One region of the Allocatenococcus thiocycli genome, then DNA from elsewhere that is predicted to be linked to it. Evidence: predicted binding sites of a transcription regulator. Region 1 holds the regulator's gene; each other region holds the start of a gene.
What was found. The regulator CRP, encoded in region 1, controls carbon source genes, mostly activating them, when cyclic AMP is high. The targets are predictions, from matches to a motif close to TGTGANNNNNNTCACA.
Positions count from the first base shown of each region.

Region 2: L9Q40_RS01340 (CidA/LrgA family protein) is a predicted target of CRP. The motif match lies at 1,726-1,741, and genes of this name have one in related genera.
Region 3: pyrG (CTP synthase) is a predicted target of CRP. The motif match lies at 5,829-5,844, and genes of this name have one in related genera.
Region 4: recB (exodeoxyribonuclease V subunit beta) is a predicted target of CRP. The motif match lies at 4,644-4,659, and genes of this name have one in related genera.

Region 1 is NZ_CAKLCK010000007.1:3,960-12,269, reverse strand. Features, by position in the region: gene L9Q40_RS03930 (aspartate aminotransferase family protein) at 1-518, shown strand, start outside; gene astA (arginine N-succinyltransferase) at 735-1,754, shown strand; gene astD (succinylglutamate-semialdehyde dehydrogenase) at 1,783-3,240, shown strand; gene L9Q40_RS03915 (DUF1338 domain-containing protein) at 3,625-4,416, shown strand; gene crp (cAMP-activated global transcriptional regulator CRP) at 4,517-5,149, opposite strand; gene L9Q40_RS03905 (phosphoribulokinase) at 5,390-6,259, opposite strand; gene L9Q40_RS03900 (YheU family protein) at 6,397-6,609, opposite strand; gene L9Q40_RS03895 (hydrolase) at 6,696-7,703, opposite strand; gene L9Q40_RS03890 (TIGR02444 family protein) at 7,872-8,310, opposite strand, start outside.
Region 2 is NZ_CAKLCK010000001.1:293,655-301,964, forward strand. Features, by position in the region: gene xthA (exodeoxyribonuclease III) at 1-459, opposite strand, end outside; gene L9Q40_RS01335 (LysR family transcriptional regulator) at 744-1,631, opposite strand; gene L9Q40_RS01340 (CidA/LrgA family protein) at 1,759-2,187, shown strand; gene L9Q40_RS01345 (LrgB family protein) at 2,190-2,885, shown strand; gene rsmS (pleiotropic regulatory protein RsmS) at 2,950-3,117, opposite strand; gene L9Q40_RS01355 (primosomal replication protein) at 3,117-3,662, opposite strand; gene L9Q40_RS01360 (sulfite exporter TauE/SafE family protein) at 3,659-4,444, opposite strand; gene dinG (ATP-dependent DNA helicase DinG) at 4,459-6,534, opposite strand; gene L9Q40_RS01370 (porin) at 7,051-8,049, shown strand; gene L9Q40_RS01375 (DUF2057 family protein) at 8,230-8,310, shown strand, end outside.
Region 3 is NZ_CAKLCK010000002.1:120,141-128,450, reverse strand. Features, by position in the region: gene barA (two-component sensor histidine kinase BarA) at 1-848, opposite strand, end outside; gene rlmD (23S rRNA (uracil(1939)-C(5))-methyltransferase RlmD) at 1,041-2,360, shown strand; gene relA (GTP diphosphokinase) at 2,481-4,700, shown strand; gene mazG (nucleoside triphosphate pyrophosphohydrolase) at 4,923-5,714, shown strand; gene pyrG (CTP synthase) at 5,929-7,569, shown strand; gene eno (phosphopyruvate hydratase) at 7,651-8,310, shown strand, end outside.
Region 4 is NZ_CAKLCK010000045.1:89,818-98,127, forward strand. Features, by position in the region: gene L9Q40_RS18850 (DUF3413 domain-containing protein) at 1-708, opposite strand, end outside; gene recC (exodeoxyribonuclease V subunit gamma) at 959-4,450, shown strand; gene recB (exodeoxyribonuclease V subunit beta) at 4,766-8,310, shown strand, end outside.

The DNA.
Region 1 (8,310 bases):
GCCGTACAGGTCACTTCTACGCGTACCAAGGTCTTGGCATCACACCAGATATTCTAAGCACAGCGAAATCACTAGGTGGCGGTTTCCCTATCGGCGCAATGCTAACAACGGCAAAACTGGCTGAGCACCTTAAAGTTGGTACTCACGGTTCAACCTACGGTGGTAACCCACTGGCATGTGCAGTAGCCGAAGCGGTGGTAAACGAAGTCACTAAGCCTGAAACATTGGCTGGCGTTCTTGAGCGTGAAGCAATGTTCCGTGAAGGCTTGGAAGCGATCAACGCAAAATACAACATCTTCTCAGAAGTGCGTGGTAAAGGCCTATTACTAGGTGCAGCACTAAACGAAGAATGGAAAGGTCGCGCACGTGATGTATTGGTCGCTGCGGGTAAAGAAGGCCTGTTGGTACTGATTGCGGGCGCGAACGTCGTGCGTTTCACACCATCACTGGTTATTACACAAGAAGAAATTGAAGAAGGTTTGGCGAAACTGGATAAAGCGATCGCGACTTTAGTGTAAGCGATACAACAGAATAAACGTCAACGTATTTACCCCCGTTAAGGATTTCTGACGGGGGAGTTTTTCCTAAAATATAAATAACCTTAACTCGGGATAATTTAAGCCAGTCAGCACCGACTCAAGGCTTTAGTAACGAAATGACAGTTGCATTTGTTGCGCCTTTCTTATCCCTGGTTAAGGTTTATTAGGATTTTCTTGCATCTGGAGGGAGTATTGATGCTAGTAGTTCGCCCTATCGCGATGTCGGATTATGATTCGCTGCACACTTGTGCGGTTGAGTCTGGTCACGGATTTACATCTCTACCGGTTAACGAAGAACTGTTAACCAATCGAATCAAACATTCAGAGTACAGCTTTAGCAAACCGGACGTAAATGAGCCGGGTGATGAAGGCTACCTAATGGTCGGCTTTGACTCTGAAACGGGTGAAGTTGCAGGTACGACCGGAATCGAAGCATCTATTGGTTGGGATGTACCTTTCTACTCTTACCACATCAGTAAAGTCGTTCACTCATCGCCTAAGTTAGGCGTGAATAATGTAGTGAAGTTGCTGACGTTTGGTAATAACTACACGGGTAACAGCGAAATCTGTACTCTTTTCTTGCGTGAGAAATTCCGCCAGGGTCTGAATGGTCGCCTGATGTCTAAATGCCGTTTCTTAATGATGGCAGAGCACCCAGAGCGTTTCTCTGAAACCATTTTTGCTGAGATGCGTGGTGTCTCTGATGCAAATGGTAATTCTCCATTCTGGCAGTGGTTACAAGAACACTTCTTCTCGATTGACTTCACTCTTGCGGACTACCTGACAGGTATTGGTAAGAAAGGCTTTATCGCGGACTTAATGCCTAAGCTGCCAATCTACATCAACTTACTCAGCCCAGAAGCACAAGCGGTGATTGGCCAGGTGCACGACAAAACACGTCCGGCACTCAAACTTCTGGAGCGTGAAGGATTTACTAACCGTGGCTACGTCGACATTTTCGATGCAGGTCCAACGGTAGAGTGCGATCTGCGCAATGTAGAATCTGTGCGTCATTCGTTCCGTGCTCGCGTAAAAATCGCAGCGCATAACAGCACGCAAGACTTCCTGATGTGTAACGCATCATTCGAGAACTTCCGTGCCGCAGCAGCAAAAGCAGCGTATGACCCTGAAACACAGAGTGTTGTACTAGCACCAGAACTTGCCGACGCACTTTTAGTCGAGGAAGGGGACTTCGTTCGCCTTCTACCGCAGTAACAGACGACAGAATTTAAGGATAGTAACAATGACACATTGGATTGCAGGTGAATGGGTACAGGGTCAGGGTGAAGAGTTTACGTCACTGTCTCCATACAATCAGGAAGTGATTTGGCACGGCAAAGGTGCGACGGCTGAGCAAGTAAACCAAGCTGTAGCGGCGGCTCGTGCTGCTTTTGTTGACTGGAAAAATCGTCCATTTGCAGAGCGCGAAGCCATCGTGCTGGCGTTTGCAGAAAAAGTGAAAGAAAACAGCGAAAAAATTGCTGAAGTGATCGCGAAAGAAACGGGTAAACCAATTTGGGAAACCCGCACAGAAGCGGCAGCAATGGCAGGTAAGATCGCAATTTCAATCCGCGCTTACCATGAGCGTACTGGTGAAGCAACGCGTGAAGCTGCGGGTAACCAAATCGTTCTGCGTCACCGTCCTTTGGGCGTGATGGCGGTATTTGGCCCTTACAACTTCCCAGGTCACCTGCCAAACGGCCACATTGTTCCTGCTCTTTTAGCTGGTAATACAGTTGTATTCAAGCCATCAGAGCAAACGCCTTGGACTGGCGAGCTGGCGATGAAACTGTGGGAAGAAGCAGGTCTGCCTAAAGGTGTGATTAACCTGGTTCAAGGCGCGAAAGAGACTGGTATTGCCCTAGCGGATGCGAAAGGCATCGACGGTGTCCTATTTACCGGTAGTGCAAACACTGGCCACATTCTGCACCGCCAATTTGCAGGTCAACCTGGCAAAATGTTAGCGCTAGAAATGGGCGGTAACAACCCAATGGTTATCTCTGATAACTACGGTGATCTAGACGCAACGGTTTACACCATCATTCAATCTGCATTCATCAGTGCTGGCCAGCGTTGTACCTGTGCTCGTCGCCTGTACGTACCGTTTGGTGAAAAAGGTGATGCATTGATTACTAAATTGGTTGAAGCGACGAATAAGATTCGCGTAGACCAACCATTTGCAGAACCAGCACCGTTTATGGGACCACAAATTTCTGTTGCGGCGGCGAAGTTCATTCTTGATGCGCAAGCTAACCTACAGTCACTGGGTGGAGAGAGCCTAATCGAAGCGAAAGCAGGTGAAGCGGCGTTTGTTTCTCCGGGCATCATTGATGTGACTAATATCGCTGAGTTGCCAGATGAAGAATACTTCGGCCCACTGCTGCAAGTTGTACGTTACGAAGGCTTGGAAAAAGCAGTGGAACTGGCGAATGATACTCGCTTTGGTCTTTCAGCAGGTTTGGTTTCAACCGACGACCAAGAGTGGGAATACTTTGTCGACCACATCCGCGCTGGTATCGTAAACCGCAACCGTCAGTTGACCGGTGCAAGTGGTGACGCGCCGTTTGGTGGTCCTGGTGCATCTGGTAACCTTCGTCCAAGCGCATACTACGCGGCTGACTACTGTGCTTACCCAATGGCATCAATGGAAGGTGGCGAAACACTGCTTCCTGCGACATTGAGCCCAGGTGTAGAACTTTAAGTTTCAACAATAGAGCCACGACGGTACTTCGTGGCTCGGATTGCCGATGCATCATTAAAGTATGGAGTCTTAATGAGGTCGGCATGAAAATAATTAAAAAATGAGTGTACGACTGACTGATACTTCATCACAGGTTAGGCTGCTCGTTCATTATTCTGGACAGTGTTATACCAATCGTAGTAAATAACTGACCATTCTAACTTGTTAAAACGCTCGATAACTGCGTTAGAATTTTTGATTGTAGAGTAACTACTTATCGAAAATTCTGTCTTGTTCTCAAACGTTTTTCCTACGTTATTTATGCTCTCTTACTTACTGTGATTGGTATTGGCTGTGAACGAGCCGCCAACATTCTTACCCTACATCTCGTAACAAGGAGCCGTTATGACCCCTGATGTGTTATTTGAATCTTTATGGCAAGACTACATTCAGCGTCTTTGCCCCTCTGCTGCTAAAGTTCATCAACTTCTTCAAGAAGATGAGCCTTTGATTAACGACCATATTGCACTGCGCACATTCAATGTTGAGCCTCTTGGCATTGAGACGCTGGCGAAGCCATTTCTAGCGATTGGTTACAAGGCGTGTGGTGACTATGTATTTGAAAGCAAAAAGCTGGTCGCTAAGCACTACGAGCACCCAGACCCAAAACAGCCTAAAGTGTTCATCAGTGAGCTTAAAGTAGAAGAGTGTTCGCCAGAGCTACAAGCGATTGTTGCTAAACTGGCAGCACAAGTGGATGCAGATAAACTCGCAGATAGCGCATTTTTACATGGCGGCCGCTTATGGGATCTCAGTTTTGCAGATTACCAGGTTTTGGCAAAAGAGAGTGAATACGCGTCCTGGCTGGCGGCTCATGGATACGGCGCTAACCACTTCACGGTCAGTGTAAATCAACTGAATCAGCATGATGAAGTGAAGCAAGTGAACGATCACTTACGCCAAGCTGGATTTGTGATTAACGAGTCGGGTGGCGAAGTGAAAGGCTCGCCTGAAGTCTTGCTTGAGCAGTCTTCAACCATGGCAGATAAAGTGCCGGTTAACTTTACTGAAGGCTCTGAAATCATTCCGGGTGGTTTTTACGAATTCGCGAAACGCTACCCAATGGACAATGGTGAGCTTTATCCGGGTTTTGTTGCAGCTTCGGCTGATAAAATCTTTGAGAGCACTAACGGTTAAGGCCTTCTCGGCTAGCAATACGTTTTCCTAACCTAAATAAAAAGCCACCAATGTTGCCATTGGTGGCTTTATTCTTTATTTGCGTTACTCGAATCTTAGATTAACGAGTACCGTAAACTACGATAGTTTTACCGTGCGCAGAGATTAGATTCTGCTCTTCTAGCATCTTCAAGATACGACCAACTGTCTCACGAGAACAGCCAACGATTTGACCGATTTCTTGACGAGTGATCTTGATTTGCATGCCATCTGGGTGAGTCATCGCGTCTGGTTGTTTTGCAAGGTTCAGAAGCGTCTGAGCGATACGACCAGTTACGTCTAGGAACGCTAGGTCACCCACTTTTTGGCTGGTTACTTGAAGGCGACGAGCCATCTGCGCAGAAAGACGCATTAGGATGTCTGGGTTTACTTGGATAAGCTGACGGAATTTCTTGAAAGAAATCTCAGCAACTTCGCAAGGAGATTTAGCTCGAACCCAAGCTGTGCGCTCTTGGTCTTCCTCGAATAGACCAAGTTCACCAATAAAGTCTCCTTGGTTTAGGTAAGAAAGGATCATTTCCTTACCTTCTTCGTCTTTGATAAGAACCGCAACAGAACCTTTAACGATGTAGTACAAGGTTTCAGCTTTTTCACCTGCGTGAATCAGCGTGCTCTTTGAAGGGTACTTATGAATGTGACAGTGTGAAAGAAACCACTCTAATGTCGGGTCGGTTTGAGGTTTACCTAGAACCATAATATCTCACTTCCTCTGCAGGGTACGCTTGCGCTATCCATATTTTAGCTAAGCCTGAATCAGGCTTACTAGAATAAGAGCACTTTTTATATGCTGCAAGCTATCTTGTGTTTCGGTAAGAAATAGTATCCTTTTTCTAGGATGATTTCTTGATTTTAATCGTGCCATGGTTGCTATTTTGTACGCAAAACTGTGCACATGATCACGGTATGAAAAGTAAACACTCCGAAAGCGAGATTTTTAGCCAATTTTTCCTGTTTCTATCAGTTGTTGTAGGATAGGCCTCACGATCAGCTCCATTGCAAAACTCATCTTACCGCCCGGCACGACTATCGTGTTGTGACGTGACATAAACGAGCCGTCAATCATGGCCAACAGGTAAGGGAAGTCGACATTCTTGATCCCACGTAGTCGAATGACCACAAAACTTTCATCCAGACTCGGGATGCCTTTCGCGTTGAGTGGGTTCGATGTATCCACGGTTGGCACGCGCTGAAAGTTGATATGAGTACGTGAAAACTGCGGAGTAATGTAATTCAGATAGTCATCCATCGAGCGTACGATGGAGTCCATGACGGCCTCTCTTGAGTGGCCGCGGTCACGCGTATCCCGGACGAATTTTTGGATCCATTCCAAGTTCACAATCGGTACCATGCCAATCAGAAAATCGACATGTTGCGATACATTCACTTCACCATCGACCACGCCACCATGCAGCCCTTCATAGAAGAGTACGTCGCTGTTGTCTGGTAGGTCTTGCCACGGGGTGAAAGTGCCTGGCATCTGGTTATACGGTACTGCTTCATCAAAGGTGTGCAGATAGCGACGTATGCTGCCAGTACCTTCTTCGCCATATTGGCGGAAAAACTTTTCCAAGCCAGGAAAGTCATTGGCCTGAGGACCAAAGTAGCTGATGTGTCTGCCTTGCTCGCGCGCTTTACGAATTTCGATATCCATTTCCGGGCGAGTAAAGCGATGGAAGCTGTCACCTTCAACCCAGGCTGGTTTGACGTTCATCATATTGAACATCTTACGGAAGGCTTCAGATGTAGTGGTCGTGCCGGCTCCGGATGAGCCGGTAACTGCAATAATTGGGTGTTTAGCTGACATGACAAACCTTGTCGAAAATTACTTTCCTTTAAGTGCAGCAGGCATCTACTGCACAAGTGATGGTCCACTATAGCACGTAACAACGGCTTGTCATCGGGTGGGGTACGGTAAAGTGTGAAGGGCTTGGGGAAAAGAACCTAGTACTTTGCTTTTAATTGAATATCCACCGTTTCATGCAGTTCGGAATACACGATAACCGCTTCGCCTTTCTCTAGCTGTAATTTAACTTGGTCGATCTTATCTTGCAGAGATACTTCCAGCGTGCCGTAATCTGTCCCTTCACGCAGAACAAATTCACGAATCAGGTTTTCCAGTGTTTCTGGCGCAATGTCTTGCCAAGGAATGATCATAAATACCTCAAAATTTTATGACGAATGGGTAGGATTTGTTGACCTTTTCAGCAAAAAATCAGTTCTAAAGGCCAACTTCTCCAAGTCTACTGTGTCTTACGTTTCGATACAGCAGAAAGGTGATCCGCAGCGATACTCTCGTAATAGGATGGCAACGCTTCTTCGAGCCAAAACTTCGGCTTTAATGCAGACCCTGAGATAAAACCAACATGGCCGCCGTGCTCATACAGGCGATAGTCAATATTGGCGGGCAGTACAAACTTAGGGATAACCTCATCAGTCATAAATGGGTCATCCTTAGCGTGAATGATCAGCGTCGGCAATTTTATTTGTTGTAACTTGCTCAACCCAGAGCATTGGGTGTAATAGTCCTGAGCATCTTTAAACCCATGCAGAGGGGCGGTGATCAAATCGTCGAACTCTTGTAAGCGCGTGACACGCTTGATTGAATTGTAAGAGAGCGCCAGCTCACCATGGAGTAACGTGTGCTTTTGTAAGGCGTTCCGTTTTAAAGATGAAAGCAAATAGCGGCGGTAAACCTTGGAAAAACCCTGTTCAATGCGGTTAGCGCAAGCCGCTAAGTCGAGAGGAGCAGACACAATCGTTGCCGCTTTCAATATCGGGTTATCTGGATATTGCGCTAAGTAGTTTGCCAGCATGTTCCCCCCTAAGGAAATACCAATGGCGACTTTAGGGTTGTCCGGAAATTGCTTTTCAAGATGTTCAAGGAAAAAGCGAGCGTCTGTCACTTCTCCTGAGTGATAAGCGCGGGCTTTTTTGTTTGGCTTCCCGCTACAGCCACGAAAGTGCATCATCACCGAAAGCCAGCCAGACTGAGCAAACGCGTTCATGAGTCCGTTGGCATACGGGCTGTAGAAGCAGCCTTCCAAGCCGTGAAACAGGATAAAAATAGGTTTGTGCTGCGCGGTTTCTTTGTTTGGATCTTCACTCCAGGCGATATCGAGAAAATCGCCATCCGTGGTATCCAGCGTTTGCCAGACAGGGGCAAACAACGCTTTTTTACGAATAAAGCGTGGTAGAAGGGTCTGGAGGTGTGGGTTTTTCATCCCAGCGGCTGCTAAAAATTGTGTCATACCTAACTGCTCTTATGCGTCCTCCAACATCCATGGGAGAACTTATTAATATAATCCTTTATAAATATTATAGGTACTTTATACCTAAATGACTTCAAGATGCAGGATTCAGAGTGTTGTCACCGGAGCCAGTTCAAGGAACCAGCATTCCACGTTGTTTATTGCAATTTATGGATGCTTTGGCGGGTGAATATTTGGCACTGGGATAGCAAAAGCTTGTTGTAAATGTTCACCGCCTAACTGACGGCAATATCTGAGCGTGAGAGGATCACCGTCGTTTTTTATCAGGCTGAGCGAGTTGATGCAGTCGACTAAATCGGATTGCTGCTGTTTTTCTAGCTGAAGCTCAAACTGCAGCGTTTCGCGATATAATGCATCATTGACTTGAGATTTGAGGTGGCGTCGCAGGTCGCGAAAAGAGTGTAGTAAGGTCTCACTTCGGCCTAGACAGCTTTGAACCAAATGCCAGTCTTTTTCTTGGAAGATAAGCTGCTGCTCGTCGAGCCATCGGAGCAGCAGTAACAGATTCACGTTGCCGTGATAGTTGTTTTGTAATGATAAGCACGCTTCTTTTACTTCCCGCACACCATAAAACTGCAAACTGAAT
Region 2 (8,310 bases), on a different contig from region 1:
GATGTCGCCCATAACAATTAATTGTTCATCGTTACTATGATGATCATTCAAGTATGTCATTAGGTCTTTGTAGAACTGGCGCTTATACGGAAATTTGGTTTCGTGGCTGATATTGTCCCCTTGAGGGAAGTAGCCGTTAAGTACCGTTACCTTTTCACCATTTTCGTCTTCAAAGGTCGCCATGATCATGCGCTTTTGATGTTCTTCGTTATCGGTTGGAAAACCTTTCTGCACACTGATAGGTTCTTGCTTACAAAGCATCGCAACACCGTAGTGCGCCTTTTGACCATGAAAATACACTTTGTAACCCATGGCTTCGACATCTGCTATTGGAAACGCTTCATCGTGGACTTTGATTTCCTGAAGCCCAATAACGTCAGGCTGGTGTTTGTCGATGAGCGCCTGGAGCTGATGCAGTCTTGCACGGAGTCCATTGATGTTAAAGCTGATTACTTTCATATACTTTTGAACCTATTGTTATCCCTTGTAATGCCTTTTGGCTAAAGGGTTTTTGAAAACTAATAAAGTGTATTTTGATGGATGATGGCGAGGTTTGTTGACTAACGCCGCCACTTTGTCACCATTTTTATCGCTATACTTTGAGGCCGCTGATAGGGTTGAAATTGACTACCGACGAAAGGTGATCTGGCGTAAACCATCGTTTGTTCAATTTTGACATGACCTAGTGCCGCTTTCAAATCGAGGATATTACCTCCATTACGCATGAAAGCCCTTGCTTTAGGCTATGCATGGCTCCTTCCACTTTCCTGACAAAGTTTAATCCATGCCTCTGCAGCTTTAGAGATATATCTCTCTTGATTCCAAACCACGCCAAGTTGCCAATTGATGGAGGGCTGAATAGGTATTATCAGCAGCTCTTCGTCAAGAATACGATTACATAAAGGTTGGGGAAGAAAGGTCACACCAACTCCACTTTTCACAAGAGCAATGAGAAAGTCCCACTGGCTACTACGGGCTGAAATTTGCGGAGAATACCCTGCTTGTTGGCATTGGCTCTGAATGTAATCACTCAAGGTAAATTCTTCTGTGTAGATATAGAAAGGTTCCTCTTTTAGCTCTTCCCATGAGATCGAGCTTTTTTCTGACCAAGAAGTTGTGTCAGGTAAAATGGCATGAATGGGATATTCATCAAGGACAAGGTTTGTTAAGCAATCTCTATTCTGAGTCGCTAACATGGTGATTGCAACATCAAGATCGCCTTCGATAAGTGCCTGCTCAATCCTCCTGCCTCCGTATTCGACGATCGTTAGTTCTACATTCGGGTAGAGTTGTTTATATTGGCGAATTAATCCAGCGTACAGGGGACCAACCATAGGTGGGATGCCTAAGCGAAGATGACCTCGTTCTAATTTGTTGAGATCAATGAGTTCGGAGTTTAATTGTGCCATTGTCTCTAATATTTGTTTTGCCCGAAGATATACGATTTCTCCTGCTTCCGTTAGCCAGAACTTTCTCCCCTCACGATGTATCAGTGGTTGTGCAACAGACTGTTCGAGACTTTGTATCATTTTGCTGATTGTTGGCTGGGTCACGTATAAATTTTCTGAAGCCCGGGTGAAACTTTTTTGATCAATGAGTTCGACAAAATAACGAAGTGATTTAATGTCCATGCTTTGCTCGTTTTATTTATTAGAAAACTATTCCATTCTGGCATGCTTTTGATAATAAAAATTCACTATATGACTATTTTTGTTTTGGATATAATGTGATCAAAATCTCAGAATGGAGTGAGAAGTCATGAAGGTATTTACTGGTGGATTGCTTACCTTGCTGCAAATTGGCTTGTTATCTGCGATATGGTTGATTGCCGAGTATTTGGTTAAACAGTTTAATTTTCCGGTGCCAGCTAATTTGGCTGGGATGTTGATATTACTGTTGTGTCTGTTTCTTGGTGTGATCAAAGCAAGCTGGTTACGTAAAGGTGCAACTTGGCTGTTAGCTGAAATGCTATTGTTCTTTGTGCCAGCTGTAGTTGCCGTGGTGAAATACCAATCCCTGATGGAAACGGAAGGATTACGAATATTTGTTGTATTACTGATTAGTACAGTTTTAGTTTTGGGAATTACGGCTGCGGTTGTTGATCGTGTTTATCGTTTTGAGTTGCAGTTGTCCCGGAGAAAAAGCAACAGACACTACCAAAAACTGACAAAACATACGGAGCACTAGCTATGTTCGAAACAGATTTTGGCTTGGGTATATTGTGTTTTTTGATGACGGTTGTTTTTTATTATTTGAGCAAAATACTTTATCAGCGTAAAAAAACGATTTTTTTGATGCCTTTGTTGCTGGCGCCCTTGTTGCTGATTGTGGTCGTGTTCGCTTTTCATATTCCTTATCAATCTTATATGTCAGAGTCTCATTGGCTGTTGTGGATGCTTGGCCCTGCCACTGTTGCTTTTGCTATTCCTGTGTATGACAACCGTCGTCTTATTCAACGGCATTGGTTATCCATGTCAATTGGTGTTCTTACGTCCATTTTTGTAGCCATAGGAAGCTCTGTTTTGTTGGCCAAAATCTTTGGCCTGTCAGCGATTTTGCAGAAAAGCTTAGCAATGCGTTCTATTACGACGCCTTTTGCGGTTGAAGCGAGTAAATTGATAGGTGGTCAAGAAGATTTAACGGCATTATTTGTCGTGATGACTGGTGTCATCGGAATGGCTGTTGGAGAAGTCATTCTTACCGTTTTATCCATTCGTTCTCGCTTGGGTAAGGGGTCAAGTCTGGGAGCTTCTGCTCACGGAGCGGGTACTGCAAAAGCCTATCAACTGGGAAGTTCTGAAGGGGTCATATCCAGCGTTGCGATGATGCTCGCTGGTATGATTACTGTGTTATTGGCACCAGTTATTGGCCATCTTTTATGGTAAACAAGGTTTTTCAGTTTGTATCTATTGTAGAAACAAACTGAAAACGAAACCTGAAGAAGAGAAGCTACCGTTTTTCTTTTAATTTGTTCTCTAAATCTACTTGTACGATTTTCAACGCACTTAACGCAACTTCAGGGTCAACTTCGTTTGATTCGAGTAAGTAGATGAGATCGACGGCCAGTTTTACATCATCTGGTGCATCGTCAAGAGGAGAGGTTGGTTGGTCAGACATTACTGATGTTTTTCCCTGTGAGTGATTTGGTTTTCGAGCTTAACTAACGCCGCTTCGCAGCGTTCCAGCCGTTGTTCTGTAGCGAGTAAAACCTTCTGCGCTTCTGCGCGCATGAAACTCGGAGCTGTTGCTACTGCTCTCTCTTTTTCAAGTACCATTTCTCGTAAACGACGAGCCCACTCTTGATGCTGAGCAAGCTCTTGATACAGAACATTGATAGGTTTTCGAAAATGGCTGCTGTGCTTGATTTCGTTTTTACGTATTTTGGTGGTTGAGATTTCTCGCTGAATCGCAGCAATTTGTGCCACTAAGCGCTCGGTTAGGTATTCAGCGCGAAGTGCGGTTAACTTATCTTCATTTTGTTCACGTACGATAGCCGCTAATGTCGCTTTGGCTTCTTTTACACACGGGGTTAATAAGCGAGAACGACAACTAAAGAGATGCTCGTCAAACAGTGGCACATGATGTTCGCCTCTTTGACGATCAAGCATGGCGGCTTGTTTTGCCATCTGCTCTAAATGTGCTGAAAGTTGATCGATGTTCATGTTAACCCTACAAACCAAGCATCATAAGCCAATTTAATCGCAAGTATACTCACCACGGTAACGAATACCGGGCGAATGAATTTAGCGCCAAAGTGAATCGCAGAATGAGCGCCGACAAAAGCACCTGCCATTAAGCATAGCCCCATCGTTAAGCCTAGCACCCAGTTGATATGCCCCAACACTGCAAAAGTAATGAGGGAAGTAAAGTTACTGGTAAAGTTCATTGCTTTTGCCAGGCCAGAAGCAAGTAGGATATTCAGTCGATAGAGTGCCATTGAGCTCACCGTCCAGAATGCCCCCGTGCCAGGACCTGCCAGCCCATCGTAGAAGCCAAGTGAAAAGCCTTGTGCATATTGCTTTTTATGTAGTCGAGGACACGGCTCTGGTATTGGACTTTGGTGTGTCGTTTTCGGCGTTTTATGGAAAACGGTATATAGAGCAGCTGCCAAGATGATCAGCGGCAATACTTTCTCTAACCACTCGGTACTGATAGCGTCGACAAACAGCGTACCAACGGTTGCTCCTATTAGGGTGGCAACGAAGGATCTTCCCCAGCATCTTGGGCGGAATAAACGCTTTTTGTAGTAGGTGAAAGCCGCCGTCGAAGAGGCAAACGTCGCGGCGAGTTTGTTTGTTCCCAGAGCGATGTGGGGTGGAAGCCCCAAAGATAACAACGTTGGGACGGTTAGCATACCACCACCACCAGCAACGGCATCGATGAATCCAGCAACAAAAGCGACAAGCGCCAACACCAGCAACATGCCTGGCTCAATCATTTCCATAAATGGTTTTTCTTCTAATATTCTATTTTACGTTTAAATGGCGGCAGCGAGTCGATTAACGCTTGCCCATATCTCTTTGTGACAAGGCGTCTATCTAGAATGGTTACTCTACCAGAATCGCGCTCTTTTCGCAGTAACCGACCAACACCTTGGATCAGCTTTTTACTCGCATCTGGTACAGTGATCTGCATAAATGGATTTCCGCCTTTCTTTTCGATGTATTCGGAATGAGCCTGTTCTACAGGAGAAGTCGGAACACCAAATGGTATCTTGGTAATGACCAGGTTTTCGAGAAGCTCACCCGGTAAATCAAGTCCTTCAGAAAAGCTTCCGGTACCAAATAGAACACTGGTTTTATTTGTTTCTATTAGCTTTTTATGTTTTTTTAGAATTTCTTGGCGCGAGCTTTCACCTTGTACTTGCAACGCCCAGCCTCGCTTAACAAAGTCTGTAGACAAGGCCTCGGCGACTTGGTTCATTTGCCAGTAAGAAGAGAATAATACTAAGTTGGCTTTATTGTCTTCTAAGTACTTAGGCAATATCTCAATAAGATATTCAGTAAACTGAGGTGCAGGCGGTTCATATTTCATCGCTGGAATAAGTAACTCAGCCTGGTTCTGATAATCAAATGGTGAAGCCAACGCTAAAAACTGAGTGCCAGACTCTGGTTTACCATCAATGCCAGCTTGATGACAAAAGTAATGGAACGAATTTAGTGCTCTAATCGTTGCCGATACTAATACCGCACCAATACAGCGACTCCAAATTTGTTGGTCAAGCTGCCAGCCGATTTCCAACGGGGAAACGCTGACGATGAAGTCTCCTTCACGCTCTGGGTGTTTTTGTAACCATCTCGCCAGAGGCGCGCCTTTTTCACGTGTCGGTTCAGCCATCAGGTGCCAAACTTGGGCGAGGTTTTCCAAACGTTGGATATAAAACCCCAGCTCCGCAAGCGCAGGTTCGGCTAATCTGGTCGAAAGTTCCCCATCTTTTACACGCTCAGCGATAAGATCGGCGATTTTTGCGACACTTTGATTCGCTTTCTTACTCGCTTGTTTGAGATCTTTTGATTGATTCTCCAACCACGTCGGCAGCTCTCCGTGCTCAAAGCGATAAATGTCTTGGTCAAAGTGGGCAGGGTCAAACTGCTTTGCCAACTGGCTAAGCTCAGGTATCAAGGTTTGCACGGATTCCTGTAAATCATTTCGGAATCGAGATACGCGTTTTTCATCCGCTAGCGAGGAAAACTTGCTGATTGATTGATTGAGCTTTTCTAACCACGCGGCAGCACCCTTCAAACTCGCTGATGCAGACGCATGATCGCGCGCGACATGCGGTAAGTGATGCGCTTCGTCGAAGACATAAATGGTGTTTTCGGGCTCTGGTAAAATCACGCCACCCCCTAAGTCGGCATCAGCCATTACTAGAGAATGGTTTGCAATGATGACGTCGTTTTTATCTAACTCTGAGCGAGCCTTTTGAAAAGGACAACCACGATGTCCTGGCAAGCTGTTATTGCAACTGTGCTTATCACTGACAATAAGCTGCCACAGCTGGTCATCAATAGGTTTTGGCCACGAGTCACGATCCCCATCCCATTTTCCTTGAGCTAGAGAGCGATACATCGTCTCCAACAGCTCAATATCTTTTTTCTTAGGTTTGGTTTCGAACATTGCTAATTGGCCGCCATCGACCCCGCTCGCCGTAGCAAGTTTTTCTGCACAGCAATAACGTTGCCTACCTTTTGCCAGAATAAAAGAAAACTCTTTATCCGTTAGACGGCGGTATAAAGGTAAATCCTTGTTAATAAGCTGCTCTTGTAGCGCGACAGTGGCAGTAGATATCACCACTTTGCGATTGTTGTGAACGGCGACTGGAATGGCTGCCATCAAGTAGGAGAGAGACTTACCTATACCAGTCCCTGCTTCTGCGACCAGCATGCGGTTAGATTTATGATATTGGCCACAAAGTGTTTTTGCTATTTCAGCAACGAGATAGTTTTGCGCTCTTCTAGGAACAAAGTTATCAAGCTGAGCTTGTAAGTTCTGGTAGCTATGGCGAATCGATTTTTGAATGTTACTGGTCAGCATACGGGCCTCAAATGCGTTGGAGGCGAATAGTAGCACACATCACTAGCTGTAAAGTAGTTCACAAAATGGAATGCTTTTGTTCGGAATGTGGATCTTCTTCACAAAAAAAGATTGAACCTAATCTAAATGAAATCGAGTTCATTAGTATTTATATATAAAGTTCTTTAAATTATCAAAATTAAAGAATAAAAATCTATTTTAATGGTTAATTTTTAATCCAGTCGTGGTGTTTATATTTGTAATTAATGGTTGTGTAATTGTGAAAAAATCAAGTTTATTGTTTAGATGTTAATCTAAAAAATGATATGTAAAATATCAACTTGTTGTTAAATAAGATCTTTTTTGTTTTTTTACATTCGAGTTTAGAAAATTTGACAGGCAGAACAATCTTTTGCACTCTAGGTTCAGATTTTGGGAAAGCATTGCGTAACAACCAGTTAACGCTAGCGCTCAAAAAAATAAAAAAAGGGAATTCGGAAAGGATATCCCAAACTAAGAAAAGGCAGTGGATTAATTATGAAAAAGACTCTTTTAGCATTAGCAGTTGCAACTGTATCTACTTCTGCACTTGCTGCAGGCAACATCTACGACGACGGTACTACAGCGTTCAACGTAAAAGGTGAAATCGATACTTACCTAAGTGCTGCTGACACTAAAACTACAGTAGCTGGCGTAGAGACTAAAAATAGTTCTGATGCTGACATCGACCTATGGGCTAAAATCCAGATCGATGCAACACACAAGCTGAACGATAGTGTAACTGCATTCGGTTCTTTCGAAATCGAAAACGGCAACGGTTTTAATGGTTGGGAAGGCAAGTTGGATGATGACCATTCAATGGCAACTGATGACCTTTACTTCGGTTTCAGCGTAGGTGAAAACTTCGGTATCGCTGCTGGTGAAATCGGTGACTTCGGTGATTCTCTAGACGCAATCACTATCGATAACACTAATGAAGGCTTCGGTTACATGGATGACTTCGTTAGCTCTCTAGAGTCTGCTGGCCATGCAGTTTCACTTAAGTACACAACTGGCGGTCTTAAGTTAATTGCTGACTCTTACCTATCTTCTAACGAAGATGAAGATGTTGCATACGGTGTATCTGCTCAGTACGCAATCAACGAAATGTTCACTGTAGGCGCAACTTACCAAGATCAAGGTAACCGTGGCCATGGTGACGATCACCAAATCATGGGTGTAGCAGCACGTCTGAGCATCGCTAACTTCGGCGCAGCAGTGAACTACGTGTCTGAGGACATCGATGGCGCTACTGACCTAGAAACAATTTCAGCTGCTCTAGATTACCAAATCGAAAAAGCACGTCTTTACACTTCATTCGGTTTCACTGAAGGTGACAACGACGAAGAAATCAACTACTACACTGTTGGTGCAGACTACGCAGTTTCTAGCAACATCGCAGCATTCGTAGAATACTCTGATTACGAAAACAAAACAGACAGCAACAACAAGACAGAAGCTGATGGTGCTGTAGCTGGTATGTACTACACATTCTAATAACTTGATATCAAGTTGAATGTAATCCAAAGGTCGCATTTATGCGGCCTTTTTGGTTATATAGGGATTGATTATATAGGTAAGCGGTAAGCGTTATACCCAACTGAGCTTATAGGTATGGTGATATCAGGCTTCGAGATTATTTGGGTATAAAACTTAATGATAAAAAAGGGTTAAATCATGAAACGTACAATTTGGACTTCGATTTTAATGGCGCTTTCTGCGCTGAGTGTCCCTAATGCGTATGCGAATACCAGTTCA
Region 3 (8,310 bases), on a different contig from region 1:
CGCTTCTTCGCGATGTCTAACTCAACGTTCTGGATTTCCAGCTGTTCTAAGGTTTCACGCAGGTCAGAGGTAGCCTGATCGATACTGTGTTGCATCTCGACGTGGTATTCCGAAAGTGAGACGGCCATAGCGTTGATACCATTTTTTAGCTGATCAAGCTCACCATGCATTTTCCCTTCGATACGAACGTCTAAGTGGCCGCGTCGAATACGGTCTACAACGTTTTTCATGTGTGTGATCGGCTGAGTCACATCATGCATTAAACGAGAGGCGAACACGCTGGCAAGACCGAGTCCTAAAATCAGTACCAAAAAGGCTGAGAAGACTTCCTGATATTGCTGAAGACGCAGAGACGAGAGATCCAGCTCCACAGCAATGTAGCCGATGGCTTTGGTCGCTTGGCTTTTATTAGACAGATCCGTCAGGTAATGCCCTTCAGATAAGATAGGCACACGCAAAATCAGGTAATTATCGTAGATTTCCGAATTTCCCAACGGTGGGATAGGCTTATCTTTCGGAAACATCAACGCTTCGAAATTAGGGTGGAAGTTTGAGGTTACAAACAGTTCATGATGCGCATCGAAGACGGCAATGCTTCGAACCAGTTTCGAATTTTTGCGGTGAGCGTAGCTGATAAGGCGTCGGACTGCTTCACGGCTTTCTGTCAGTAGGTGAGATTCACTGGCAATCGCTAGCGGTTCGATGATGCTATTACCTGTGGTGATAACTTGTTTCTCAAGATCCTGATAGCGGTTAAATGAGAAAAAGCCGCTCAGCAATAAGCCAATAATGAGAGTGGGAGCGAGAGTCAGTGTAATTACACGTGCTCGTAAGCCATATCTGGTCATGTTATCTAATTACATCGGAGTCTGGATATGGGAAAATAACGCATTATTTCTCAAGCGCACGATAATGCCTTGAGTAAAGAAGTGACGTCACCGAATAAACGGTAAGCATAATCAAGTCACTCGAATCACACAACGGCTGCAATCAAGAATAGTGAAGCCGTAGGGCAATTAGACACAAATCAGGCACAGAGCATGGCACGCATCTTTCAACCGAAAAAGAAAACCCAACTCAACACTCGTCACCAGCAGGTGCACGTTGAACGTTTGGATCATCATGGCGCGGGTATCGCTTACCTAAAGAAAAAGCCGCTATTTATTGATGGAGCGCTGCCAGGTGAGGAAGTGGTGACACAGCTGGTGGAAGAGAAAAGTAAGTTTGCCCGCGGTAAGCTGATCAAAATTTTGCAGCCAAGTGACACTCGTGCTGAACCATTCTGTCCGCATTACCATGAGTGTGGTGGCTGTGATTTACAGCACTTGGAATATGACCAACAATTGACGCACAAACAGCAGACACTGCGTCAGCTAATGCGAAAATTTGCAGGCAGTGATATCGAACTTGATGCGCCAGTGTTAGGCGAGCAGCTAGGCTATCGACGTCGAGCACGCGTGAGCTTGTTTGTGGACAAAAAAACGCGCCAACTGCACTTTGGTTTTCGCAAAAAACAAAGTAAACAGATTGCTCAGGTGACCGATTGTCCAGTGTTGGCTCCACAGCTGAACGTTTTGCTTCCGGAAATTTACGCAGAGCTAAAACAATTTAAAAAGCCCGATCAACTTGGTCATGTTGAGCTGGTCTTAGGCGATAACGGACCTTGTATTACGCTGCGCCACATGAGTAATCTGACTGAACCGGAAGTTGAGGCTTTGGTTAGGCTTGCTGAGCGTCATAACGCCACGCTGTACCTGATGCCGCAAACTGATCAGCTTGATTTAATTTCAGGCGAGATACCGTTTTATCAGGAAAATGGTGTGAAGGTACCTTTCACGCCAAATAACTTTATTCAGGTCAACCAAGCGGTAAACCAAAAAATGGTGGCTCAGGCCATCCAGTGGTTAGACCCGCAAGACAGCGATCGAGTGTTAGATTTGTTCTGTGGGCTGGGTAACTTTAGCTTGCCAATCGCTAAGTTGGCGAAACACGTTGTGGGTATAGAGGGGGTCGCTGAAATGGTAGAAAAAGCGACAAATAATGCATCCTTGAACCAAATCAACAACGCACAATTTTATCACGCTAACCTAGAGCAGGACTTTGACGGTCAGGTTTGGGCGGCAGAGAAGTTTGATAAAGTACTGCTTGATCCAGCGCGTGCCGGAGCGAGCGGGATCATCGATCAAGTTTCCGCTCTTGGGGCTCAGCGCGTGGTTTATGTTTCTTGTAATCCTGCTACCCTTGCAAGGGACAGTCAGAGCTTAATTGAACAAGGCTACAAATTAACCAAACTAGGTATGCTCGACATGTTCCCGCATACCAGCCATTTAGAATCCATGGCCTTGTTTGAAAAGTCCTAGCAATAGGGCGTTGGCCCTTTACTTGTGGTGGGGTCAAAAAGTCAGCACTCTATGCTGGCGAAAGAACTAATCTGGACGGTGTTAGTCAAACCACACGAATATAATAATTAGGACGATGAGATGGTTGCGGTAAGAAGCGCGCATTTAAATCAAAACGAACAGTTTGAACTCGAGCATTGGGTGGCTAGCCTGGGGCAAGAGAAAAACACAGCATCCCGCTTAATTGAAGTGTACAGAGATTGCCAAAATATTTTGGCAGATCACGAGCAAGCGGAATTATTGCTGTGGCGTGGACGAGAAATGATCGAGATTCTGATCACCTTGTCTATGGATAAAGCTACCTTAGTGGCAGCACAACTGTTCCCATTGGTTTCAAGTGGTGCTTTCAAGAGAGAACTGCTGGAAGAAAAATACAGTAAAGAAATCATAAAGCTGATAGATGGCGTTGAAGAGATGGCCGCCATCGGTCAACTTAATGTCACCATGGAAGGGGGCGCTGCGTCCTCTCAGGTAGATAACGTGCGTCGCATGCTGCTTGCCATGGTGGATGATTTCCGCTGCGTTGTTATCAAGCTGGCAGAACGCATCTGTAACCTGATTGAAGTTAAGAAAGCGCCTGACGAAGTCCGTCGTGCTGCGGCAAAAGAGTGTGCCAACATTTATGCGCCATTAGCGAACCGTCTTGGTATCGGTCAGCTCAAGTGGGAAATCGAAGATTACGCATTCCGCTACCAGCAGCCAGAAACCTACAAACAAATCGCGAAGCAGTTATCTGAGCGTCGTATTGTTCGTGAGCAGTACATCAAAGACTTTGTTGAAGACCTCACAGAAGAGATGAAAGCTTGTGGCATTAATGCCGAAGTGAGTGGTCGACCAAAGCACATTTACAGTATCTGGCGAAAAATGCAGAAGAAGAGTCTGGCATTTGATGAGTTATTTGACGTCAGAGCGGTGCGCATTATCGCCGATAAACTGCAAGATTGTTATGCCGCGTTAGGTGTTGTGCACACCAAATATAAGCACTTACCAAGTGAGTTTGATGACTACGTCGCGAACCCGAAACCAAACGGGTATCAGTCCATCCATACCGTGATTCTTGGCCCTGAAGGGAAGACCATCGAGATCCAGATCCGAACCAAGCAGATGCATGAGGAATCGGAGCTCGGTGTTGCCGCGCACTGGAAGTACAAAGAAGGCGCGAGCGCACGTAGCGGGTACGATGAAAAAATCACCTGGCTGCGTAAACTTCTGGATTGGCAAGAAGAGATGTCCGATTCTGGTGAAATGCTGGACGAGCTACGAAGTCAGGTCTTCGATGATCGCGTCTATGCCTTTACGCCTCGTGGTGATGTTGTCGACTTACCTATGGGCGCGACACCATTGGACTTCGCTTATCATATTCACTCCGAAGTGGGGCACCGCTGTATTGGCGCTAAAGTTGGAGGCCGAATCGTACCATTCACGCATAAATTGCATATGGGCGATCAGGTAGAGATCATCACCTCGAAAGAGCCAAACCCATCACGTGACTGGCTAAATCCTTCACTAGGTTTCGTTCATTCAGGTCGAGCTCGCGCCAAGATCAATGCTTGGTTCCGCAAGCAAAGTCGCGAGAAGAACCTAGAGGCAGGTCGTGAAATCCTAGAGCACGAGCTGGTGAAAATTGGCGCGACCATGAAAGATGCAGAGCGTTACGCGCTGAAGCGATTCAACGTCAATACGCCAGATGAGCTTTACGTCGGTGTGGGAAGTGGTGACTTACGTATCAACCAGATCATCAACCACATCAATGCATTGGTCAACAAGCCGACCGCGGAAGAAGAAGACCAACAAGCCCTAGAAAAGCTGCAAGAAGCCGAGCACAAAGCGCCAGCACAAAGCCGACCGAAGAAAGATGCGGTGGTAGTGGAAGGGGTTGATAACCTGATGACGCACCTTGCGCGTTGTTGTCAGCCAATCCCGGGTGATGATATCTGTGGCTACATTACGCAAGGTCGTGGCATTTCCGTACACCGTAGCGACTGTGAACAGCTCGAAGAGCTAAGACATCACGCTCCAGAACGTATTATTGATACCGTCTGGGGCAGTGGTTTTGTCGGTTCGTACATTCTCACCGTTCGAGTTGAGGCGATGGAGCGTGGTGGTTTGCTGAAAGACATCACCACTCTATTTGCGAATGAGAAAATCAAAGTCACCAGCATGAAGAGCCGTGTCGATTACCGTCGTCAGCTAGCCATCATGGACTTTGATCTCGAAGTGACCAATATCGAGGCGTTGTCGCGTGTTTCTAAACGTGTTGAGCAGATTAGAGATGTAATGTCCGTAAAACGTCTCGGCTAAAACTCTCGTCATAGTTGTCGCTGTAGCGTTGTTGACGGCACGCACTCGCGCCATCACATGGTGAACCATGCTCAGGCGTCTCGTTTGTTTGTCGCCTAGCTACAACGTCAACTATTTAGAGAGTTAACAATAAAATCATATAGAGGTGAGTGGTTATGCTGCTCGCCTTTTTGTTTATAGGAAGAGTTTGTTTAAGGGACTCTTTGTATTGAGGAAAAACATATGAGTCATCCAATTGAGCAGTTAGAGCAGATCATGGCGCAGTTGCGTGATCCGGAGGGAGGGTGTCCTTGGGACCTGAAGCAGAGCTTTGACACCATTGTTCCGCACACTATAGAAGAAACCTATGAAGTTGTGGATGCGATTCAAAATCGAGACTGGCCAAATTTAAAAGAAGAGCTGGGTGATTTGCTGTTTCAGGTGATTTTTTACAGCCAATTGGCAAAAGAGCAGGATCTGTTTGATTTTTCAGACGTGGTCGAAACCGTAAATGAAAAATTAACTCGTCGTCATCCTCATGTGTTTTCCGATGTGGAGTTTGAATCCGATGCTGATATCAATGCCAATTGGGAAGCAGAAAAAGCGAAAGAAAAAGCACAAGTAGGCAAACAAGAAGAAAGTATTCTAGACTCAATACCAAACTCTTTGCCTGCACTTTCTCGTGCTACAAAGATTCAGAAAAAATGCGCGAAATATGGATTTGATTGGGACTCGCTTGGGCCTGTTGTGGAAAAGGTTCAGGAAGAAATCGATGAGGTAATGGAAGAAGCGATTCAAGTTGACCCAGACGATGAGAAAGTAGAACTCGAACTGGGCGATTTGCTTTTTGCTACGGTTAACCTGGCTCGTCATCTTGGTAAAGATCCAGAAGTGGCATTAAGTAAGGCGAATTTAAAGTTTGCGCGACGCTTTAAGCAGGTAGAAGTGAAGGTGGCTCAATCGGGCAGGGGATTAAAAGATTGCTCTTTGACTGAGCTTGATAAATTCTGGGATGAAGTCAAAAAAGAAGAATAGAGTGGGTGTCAATCGACAGGAAGCGGTTTTGAGACAAGTTTGACTCAGAAGATAAATATGCACCCGTCTTCTCTTTGCTCACTTTGATTTGAAGCAAAAAATAAAAAATAGCAGTGTGATAGATTTCACGTTGTGGCGGTAAGGAGCTTCTGGTATATTTATCTCCCGTCCAGAAGCACTCCATTTCCCTCATTCAACCAATTTCAGGTTAAACATGACGACAAATTACATTTTTGTTACTGGCGGGGTTGTATCCTCTCTAGGTAAAGGTATTGCAGCAGCATCTCTTGCGGCTATTCTAGAAGCTCGTGGTCTTAAAGTGACTATGATGAAGCTTGACCCTTACATCAACGTTGATCCAGGCACAATGAGCCCGACTCAACACGGTGAAGTGTTCGTCACGGAAGATGGCGCAGAGACTGACCTTGACCTTGGTCACTACGAGCGTTTCATCCGCACCAAGATGACCAAGCGTAACAACTTCACTGCAGGTCGTGTTTATGCCGACGTACTTCGTAAAGAACGTCGTGGTGACTACCTAGGCGCAACAATTCAGGTTATCCCTCATATCACTAACGCAATTAAAGATCGCGTGATCGCTGGCTCTGAAGGTCACGATGTGGCTATCGTTGAAGTTGGCGGTACTGTTGGTGATATCGAATCACTGCCTTTCATGGAAGCGATCCGTCAGCTAGCGATCGAAGTTGGCCGTGAAAACGCAATGTTCATGCACCTGACGCTTGTTCCTTACCTAGCCGCAGCGGGTGAAGTGAAAACTAAGCCGACTCAGCACTCTGTAAAAGAGCTGCTATCTATCGGTATCCAGCCAGATATTCTAGTTTGTCGTAGCGATCGCATGATCCCAGCGAACGAACGTAAGAAGATTGCTCTATTCTGTAATGTTCCAGAAAAAGCAGTTATCTCAATGAAGGATGTGGATTCAATCTACAAGATCCCTCAACTAATTAAAGCTCAAGGTTTAGATGACCTTGTATGCTCACGCTTTGGTATTACAGCTCCAGAAGCTGACCTGTCTGAGTGGGAACAGGTTATTTACGAAGAAGCAAACCCAACTGGTGAAGTGACCATTGGTATGGTAGGTAAATACATCGAACTACCAGATGCTTACAAATCTGTAAACGAAGCGCTTAAACACGCAGGCTTGAAGAACCGTCTAAACGTGACAATCAAGTACGTTGACTCTCAAGATATTGAAACCCGTGGTGTTGAGCTTTTAGAAGGGCTTGACGCAATCCTAGTTCCTGGTGGTTTCGGCGATCGTGGCGTTGAAGGAAAAATCCGTGCAGCTCAATACGCACGTGAGAACAAGGTTCCTTACCTAGGCATTTGTCTTGGTATGCAAGTTGCCCTAATCGAATACGCGCGTAACGTTGCGGGTATGGAAGGTGCACATTCAACAGAATTTAACAAAGAAACGAAGTACCCTGTGGTAGGTTTGATCACAGAATGGGTAGACGAATCAGGTAACGTTGAAGAGCGTACTGAAAAGTCTGACCTAGGCGGTACTATGCGTCTTGGTTCACAGCTTTGTCACCTACAGAAAGGAACAAAAGCTTACGAACTATACGGTAGCGCGACGATCCATGAGCGTCACCGCCACCGTTACGAAGTGAACAACGTGCTTCGTCCGCAAATCGAGAAAGCTGGCCTGAAAGTGTCTGGCCTGTCTGCGGACAAGAAGCTGGTGGAAATGATTGAGAACCCAGAGCACCCATGGTTTGTTGCTGCTCAATTCCACCCAGAATTCACATCGACGCCTCGCGATGGTCACCCATTGTTTGCAGGTTTCGTTAAGGCCGCGGGTCAATTCTCACGCGGCGAGTTCGAGAAGTAAGTAAGGGATACGGGCGGCGGCGAAGGTTGTGCTGCCGCCCTTTAAAATTGACATTTATATTTGAAACGAGAGGAAACATTAATGTCTAAGATCGTTAAAGTTCTAGGTCGTGAAATCATCGACTCACGTGGTAATCCAACAGTAGAAGCTGAAGTTCACCTAGAAGGCGGTTTCGTAGGTATGGCAGCAGCTCCATCTGGTGCATCTACTGGTTCTCGCGAAGCTCTTGAGCTACGTGACGGTGACAAAGCACGTTTCCTAGGTAAAGGTGTTCTTAAAGCTGTTGAAGCTGTAAACGGCGCAATCGCTGAAGCTCTAGTTGGCAAAGATGCTAAAGATCAAGCTGCAATCGACGCAGTAATGATCGAACTAGATGGTACTGAAAACAAATCTAAATTCGGTGCTAACGCTATCCTAGCTGTTTCTCTAGCAAACGCTAAAGCTGCAGCAGCAGCTAAAGGCATGCCTCTATACGAGCACATTGCTGAGCTAAACGGCACTCCTGGTCAATTCTCAATGCCTCTACCAATGATGAACATCATCAACGGTGGTGAGCACGCAGACAACAACGTTGACATCCAAGAGTTCATGATCCAACCAGTTGGCGCTAAAACTCTTAAAGAAGGTCTACGTATCGGTGCAGAAGTATTCCACAACCTAGCTAAAGTTCTTAAGTCTAAAGGCTACAGCACTGCAGTTGGTGACGAAGGTGGTTTCGCTCCTAACCTTAAGTCTAACGCT
Region 4 (8,310 bases), on a different contig from region 1:
ATAGTTTAGAGAGCTACTTTCCACGTTGGATAACTCCACCCGGTTCTTCGACGCGATACTTTCATCAACAAGGTTGTGTTTGTAGATAAATTTACGAGCAGTAAGCGGATAGTAAAGCGGCCAGTTGTTCGAATACTGACTGACTTCATCATCGTAAAGTGAGTTTTTGTACGCATGGATTATTTGTGTGCTAAGCAACATGGCAAACCATACACTGATCAACAAGAACTTTGCTCGGCTTTCTGCGAGCTTATTACTCAGCCAAACGGTACATGCAAGTCCTAGTACTAGCACGGTGACTTCACTGCCGAAAATGAGCCAGCTCATCCAGGAAATATCAAACACATCGCTACCACCCTCAAAAAACATGCGGATTAATAGAGCATTGATGTGAAATTTATATTGTTGAAAAACGAGGATATCGACTTTGAACATGATCAGAAGGCAGATAGAGATAGTGATAACGATGCCTTTGAACAAACGAGTCGGTAGAAAAGAGAGCAATAAACTCAACAACATAAATGGAAGAACAATCAAACCTAGCCACCCAAATTGAGTGGAAGCTAAGTAATAACCTTGCAATAAGGTTAGCGGTTCATTCTGATTGCTAGACAACACGAACGGATAGCAAGTGAAAGACAGATACACTGCAAAGCAAGCAAAAAAAGCAATCAGCCAAGCGCTGTTGGACGACGGTTTGCGAATCATACTTTTCATATTTATAAATTATAGATGGTTCGATTATAAAACAGTGTTTTTTATTTTGGAATAGATGTGAAGAATGTCACGTTATGTGTGGGTTTAATCGGAGCTTATTACGTCATTGAAAAGTAGTGTTTTATGCTCAAACTGCGCGATATCTAGCCTTTTGTTATTCCAAATAAAGAGAACACTGCGGGTTTAAATAGCGCTGTGCTAAGCTAGCTAACAGTTTCAATCGGCACTCGGTGTTCCCAATTTGTTTACTGTTTATCACTCCAACCAAGTTGACGTTCTCAAATCACTTCTTGTTGAACTGATTCGCATCAGTCCGCTGGAAAACCCGTTCGAAAAAGAACAAATTCTGGTTCAAAGCCCCGGTATGTCTCAGTGGTTAAAAATGGAACTGGCCAAAGAGTTTGGTGTGGCGGCGAACATCGATTTTCCGCTCCCAGCGACCTTCATTTGGGAAATGTTCACCCAGGTATTGCCTGATGTGCCCAAACGCAGTGCATTTAACAAAGAAGCAATGACATGGAAGCTAATGCATCTTTTGCCGGGGCTTCTAAACCGAGAGACGTTTTCACCGTTAGCGCAATATCTCAAAGACGACAGTGATAACTCCAAGCTGTATCAGCTGGCAGAAAAAATTGCCGATATATTTGATGGCTACCTGGTATACCGTCCGGAATGGATCGCCAGCTGGGAAGCGGGTCAGAGTGTGCCAGAGCTGGAAGAGGAGCATCCGTGGCAGCCAATTTTGTGGCAAGCATTGTACGATCACACGGTTTCTCTGGGGCAGTCTCCTTATCACCGAGCTAACCTTTATGAACACTTTATCGACACGTTAGAGAATTTTAACGGCAACTTAGATCATTTTCCCAAGCGTTTGTTTGTTTTTGGTATCTCTTCTTTACCACCACGTTACATGGATGCGCTAAAAGCGATTGGCGAACACATCGACGTGCATTTGATGTTCACCAATCCATGTCGTTATTACTGGGGCGAGGTTCGAGATCGTAAGTACCTGGCTCGCTTGGCAGCGAAACATCGTCAGCATGTAGTTTGGCAGGATGATCGCTCTGAAGTACAAGGCGAAACCGAGCAGTTGAAAGGGTCTGTAGAAGACAATGTGCTCGACGAACTGCACACTGATGTGGTCGGAAACAGTCTATTGGCTTCGATGGGGAAACTTGGCCGCGATAACATGTATCTGCTTTCTCAGTTGGAGTCCCATGAGATTGAAGCGTTTGTTGATGTCGAGCGAGACAGTCTGCTCCATCAATTGCAAGCGGATATTTTAAACCTCGAAGAACACCAGGACGACCAGCAGATTGAGCATAGTGGCCACAAGCAAGTGGTTAGTCTGGGCGACAAATCGCTAAGTCTACACGCTTGCCACAGTCCAATGCGTGAAGTCGAAGTGCTTCATGATCAACTTCTGGCGATGTTCGATGCCGATCCGAGCTTAAAACCACGCGATATTATCGCCATGGTTGCGGACATCAACGCCTACAGTCCCGCGATTCAAGCAGTATTTGGTAATGCACCGGGTGAGCGTTTTATTCCGTATTCGATTTCAGACCGAACGGCGGATCAGGAGAGCCCGATTCTTGCGGCATTTATGCAGTTGGTAAACCTACCGAACACGCGCTGCTTGGCATCGGAATTACTTGAACTGCTGGAAACTCCGGCGATCTTGAAGCGTTTTGAGCTCAGTGAAGACGATTTCTTACAAGCCAAACAGTGGGTTGAAGCCTCGGGTATTCGTTGGGGATTGGATGCCAATACTGGGCGCGAATTTGAACTGCCGGAAACGCGTCAAAACACCTGGCAGTTTGGCATTCAGCGAATGTTACTGGGTTATGCGATGCCAGAGTCGGCAGGTTTGTTTGAAACCGAGCAAGGCAGTTTATCTCCCTATAATGAAGTGCAAGGTATGGGCGCAGAGCTTGCGGGCAAGTTAGCGCACTTTATCCAGCAAGTCAGCACTTATCGCCGCAAAATCTCTCATGTTCAGACGATTGATGGCTGGCGAGAAACTTTAGTTACACTGCTGGATGACTTCTTCTCAGTCGAGTTGGAAGGCGAAATGGCGCTCAAATCCATTCGCGATACGCTTAGCCAGTTGAAAGAACAGCTCGCCGATGCCGCATTCGAAGAGGTATTGTCACCAGCAATCATACGCCAATATTTGCAAGATAAACTGTCCGGTACGCGAGTCAGCCAGCGTTTTCTTGCCGGACAAGTGAACTTCTGTACCCTGATGCCGATGCGTTCGATTCCATTTAGAACCGTATGTCTGCTCGGAATGAACGACGGCGTGTATCCGCGTTCCATGCCGCCAGAAGGTTTTGACTTGATGACGGGCAGAACCAAGCCGGGTGACCGTTCACGACGAGATGATGACCGCTATCTATTCCTCGAAGCGATGCTTTCGGCACAGCAAACGCTGTATATCAGTTATGTCGGTCGTTCGATTCAAGACAACACCGAGCGCGTACCGTCAGTGCTGGTTTCTGAGTTAATGGAATACTGTCACCAAAATTACTGTTTAGGCGGTGATGAAGGTTTACCGGTTGATGAGTCTGGCGATAATTTATTGAAAGCGCTGGTCAATACGCACGCCATGGTGCCATTTAGCCCAAGTGCCTTTCAGGGGATGCATTCCAGCTACGCCAAAGAGTGGGTTCCGGCGGCGTTAACCCAGAGTAGCCAATCTCAAGGCTACGTTCGTCATGACTTTAATCGCGCATTGGACGATTATCTGCTGGGAGCCACGTTCCCACTAGAGCTCGATTTAGTCGAGCTGCAACGTTTCTGGCGTTTACCGGTACAGTACTTTTTTAATCGCCGCTTAAAAGTGGTATTTGAGCCGCCATTGCCGGTGATGGAAGACGATGAACCATTTGTACTCGGTGGTTTGGAAAGCTATCAAATGCGTGATGAGCTGTTAGAAACCTTGCTCGAAACCACGTTGACACAGCCAGAGAAGAAAACAGATGTGCTTAAGCACTTTATGAGTCAACAACGCGCTCAAGGTAAATTACCGGTCGGTGCATTTGGCGATATCGAGTTTGAAACCAACCGAGTTCAGGCTGAAGAGCTGGTGGACAAACTGGCGTTTCTATCTGGCGTACCGCAAGACGATTTAGAAATCGACCTGACCTTTGACTCGTTATTCGAAGGCAATGAAGGCGATGAGAAAAAAGTTCGCCTGACAGGTTGGCTTACTCAGTGTTACCAATCCGGGTTGATTCGCTACCGTAGCGGTAGGGTTCGTTCACAGGATTATCTGGCCGCTTGGATTGATCATCTTGCCATGTCAGCGTCTGGCCATACCAAGAAAACCCATATTATTGGCTATGACCGCAAAGAAGGTGCGGTTCATTTAATCTACCCGGAAATTGCTGACGCGCAGTATGCCAAGCAATTACTTACGGAATTGGTTCGTCTGTTCTTTGAAGGCATGACTAAGCCTTTGCCTTATTTCCCGCAAACGGCGTTAGCATGTGTTGAAGCCGGATTTAGTCGTGGACACTGGGCTGACGACGAAGAGAAATCTTTGAAGAAAATGGCAGATACATTCAACGATGGCTACATGAGTTCAGGCGAAGGAAACAATGCGTATATTGCACGTATTTGGCCAGCTTGGAATGATGATTTGGCGAAAGAAATACGCTTATTGACGGCGTTGGTGCTGCAAGGTGCGCGTTTAGCGGTTCAAGATGCGGACGATATAAAAGCGTAGCAAGGACAGTTGGATAGAGTAAAGGGAGAGTAGGGTGGCCGCCAGAAAATCATTATTTTTTGTAGGGCGTTCGCTGTACGGCCACAAGGTCAGAGGGACCATGATACTTTTGCTTAATTCATTTGAGTGTTGCCGCCTTAAAGGCTTGGCTTATCTCGTGAGGCGCATACTAACGGTGCAACAGATGGATAACCGTGAGAAAGATCCCACAAAGCCCTAAATTATCCAACTTGGTAAACATATAAATAGAATTTTTAACGATAGATCACACTTCTATCAGTTGATAATCCGGAGAGATTCAGCGTTATGGATCAAATGTCAGGTGCAGAGCTACCTAACCATGATTTAGAAGCCACTGGGCAACCGCAGCCAACACCACTAGAAGCGATGACGTTTCCTTTACATGGTGCGAGGTTAATTGAGGCATCCGCGGGTACGGGCAAAACCTTCACTATTGCGGGTTTATACCTGCGCCTTTTGCTTGGTCACGGCAGTGCAGAGACCAAACATCGCGTCCCGCTTACCGTTGATCAAATTCTGGTTGTGACCTTTACCGAAGCGGCGACAGCGGAGTTGCGCGATCGTATAAGGGCGAGAATCCATGATGCGCGTATCGCTTTTGCTCGCGGACAGAGTTCCGATCCAGTCATCCAGCCTTTGCTTAATGAGTTCGACGATCGCAAGCAAGCGGCGGAAATTCTTCTTCAGGCAGAGCGCCAAATGGATGAGGCTGCGGTCTACACCATTCACGGTTTTTGCCAGCGCATGCTGACACAAAATGCTTTTGAATCCGGCAGCCGATTTAATAACGAGTTCGTGACGGACGAAAGCCACCTTAAAGCTCAGGTGGTGGCTGACTATTGGCGACGTAACTTCTATCCATTGCCATTCACTTTAGCGGGGGAAATTCGTCAGTTGTGGGGTTCTCCATCTGCACTGTTGTCTGACATCAGCAATTACTTAACAGGCGCACCGTTAAGCCTTTCTGTACCTGCGATGAAAGGCAGTTTGGCCGATGTTCATACTGAGAATCTGAAAAAAATTGATCAGCTGAAAGCACAATGGCGAGATAGCCAGGATGATTTTTTAGCACTGATTTCGGATTCAGACATCAACAAACGCAGCTATACCAAAAAGTCTCTGCCGACCTGGTTAGAGGCAGTGAATGCTTGGGCAGCAACAGAAACCACAGGTTATGACTATCCTGACAAGCTGGAGAAGTTTGCTCAAAATGTCCTGTCGGAAAAAACACCTAAAGGTAGTGCGCCGCAGCACGCCGTTTTTGCAGCGATTGAGGCTTTTCTTGCTAATCCTATTAGCTTAAAAGCCCCTCTGCTCGCCCATGCGATAGAGCATTGTCGGGTGATGTTAGCCAGCGCGAAAAATCAGAAGCAATGGCTTTCGTTCGATGACCTACTGACTCAACTTTCTGCTTCTATCGATACCGATGAAAGCGAGCTACTAGCTGAGCGAATTCGCACTTTGTATCCGGTCGCGATGATTGATGAATTCCAAGATACCGACCCGCTGCAATACAGTATTTTTAGTCGTATCTATCTGAACAATCCAGAATGTGGTTTGTTTATGATCGGTGACCCGAAACAGGCGATTTATGGTTTCCGTGGCGCAGACATTTTCACTTATATTAAAGCTCGTAACCAAGTAAGTGCCCACTACACGCTAGGAACCAACTGGCGTTCAAGTGCGGATATGGTGCAGGCAGTGAACCAAGTGTTTGCCTTACCAGACAGCCCATTTATCTATGATTCGGACATTCCTTTCTTACCGGTAAATTACAGTCCAAATGCCGAAAAACGCATTTGGACTATGGGAGGTCAAAAGCAACCAGCACTGACTTATTGGTTGCAAAACGCTGAAGAAAAGCCGCTGTCAAAAGGCGAATATTTAACTCGAATGGCGGAGGCAACCGCGAGCCAAATCCAAACAATTTTGACTCAGGCTCAGCAGGGGCAAGCGTGTCTGGTGAACGGTGAAAAAGAGAAAGCCGTTCAAGCTGGCGATATCGCAGTACTGGTTCGTACTGGTAGCGAAGGCCGAATGATTAAACAGGCGTTGGCAGATCAAGGCATTGCCAGCGTATATCTGTCTAACCGAGACAGCGTGTTTACCAGCTCGGTTGCTCAAGATCTGCAGCGTCTTCTGCAAGCGGTACTGACACCGGAAAATGACCGAGCGCTGCGTGCGAGTCTCGCCTCTGAACTGTTTGCATTGGATGCCGCCAGCTTGGACGCACTCAATAACGATGAAATCGTATGGGAAAATGCAGTTAATGAGTTCAAAGAATATCGCAAACTTTGGGTTCAACGTGGGGTATTACCCATGCTGCGCGCGGTGATCAGCAAGCGCCATATTGCCGAACGATTGTTAGAAGAAGGCGCAAGCTCACAAGGAGAAAATGGTGAGCGAGTACTTACCGATTTAATGCACATTGGTGAACTCCTTCAGCAAGCCAGCAACGAATTAGATAGTGATCATGGGTTGCTGCGCTGGTTGGCTCAGTCTATCAGTGATGCGGAAAATGGTTTGGGCGGCAGTGATGACCAAATCCAACGTTTGGAATCTGAGCGTAATTTGGTGCAGATCGTGACTATCCACAAATCAAAAGGTCTGGAATATGACCTGGTCTTTCTGCCGTTTGTGTTCAGTTACCGAGAAGCCAGCGAAGCCAAATATTACGATGCGGCCACTGACCGCACTGTACTGGATATTACGGGCAGTGATGCATCAATGATGCAAGCGGACAAAGAGCGTTTAGCCGAAGACCTGCGTCTGATATATGTAGCGTTAACGCGCGCCGTGTATGCTTGCTTTATTGGCGCTTCGCCTTTGCGTAATGGACGCTCAACCAAAGAACCAACTGGTGTTCACCACAGCGCAATCGGCTACTTGGTGCAAAATGGCCAAGAAGGCGGAATCAACGATTTGTACCAAGGTTTAAAACAGCAGCAAGATAAGCTTGATTGCGTCGCTTTAGGTGAACCGCCACAGCAGCTCGAAGAGATGTATGTAGCGCCACAAGAAGAAGTGTGTGATCTCACTGCGAAAGAACTACAAAATCCTATCGACAGAAACTGGCGTATCACCAGTTATTCTGGTTTGGTCAAGCAGGGCTCCCATCAGACTGAACACGACGCCACCATTGAGATTACTGGCTTTGATATTGACTCTTCTGACGAGCAAGACGAAGAGGATTTGGTTGAGCCTGAGCGTTCTATTTTCACCTTCCCAAGAGGCGCGCGTCCGGGGACGTTCCTTCACAGCTTATTCGAGGAAATTGAGTTTACTCAGCCAGCCACGACGGAAGAGAATACCCAAATCATTCTCGGTTTGATGGAAAGTGAGCAGTTGGATGAAGAGTGGCTGCCCATTTTACAACAGCTGATTGATACTGTGCTTGCCACGCCATTAGACGGAAAGTCGTTGCTGCTTAATCAAAAGGCACCATCGCAGCGTCTGGTGGAGATGGAGTTTCTGCTGCCGATTGAAGTGTTGTCCGCGCCGGCGCTGAACCGTGTGATTCAACGACATGATCCATTGTCTGCCAAAGCGGGAGATTTAGGTTTCCAAACGGTTCAAGGCATGCTCAAAGGCTTTATCGACTTGGTGTTTGAGCATCAAGGCAAGTACTACGTGCTGGACTGGAAATCGAACCACCTTGGCGACGATGTGACTCACTACCATGGTGAAGCACTAAAATCTGCCATGGCGGACCACCGTTACGATTTGCAGTATCAGATTTATGCTTTAGCACTGCATCGATTTTTGCGTAGTCGGCTGGCTAATTATCAATACGATCAGCACTTTGGTGGCGTGTATTACTTGTTCTTACGCGGCATGGA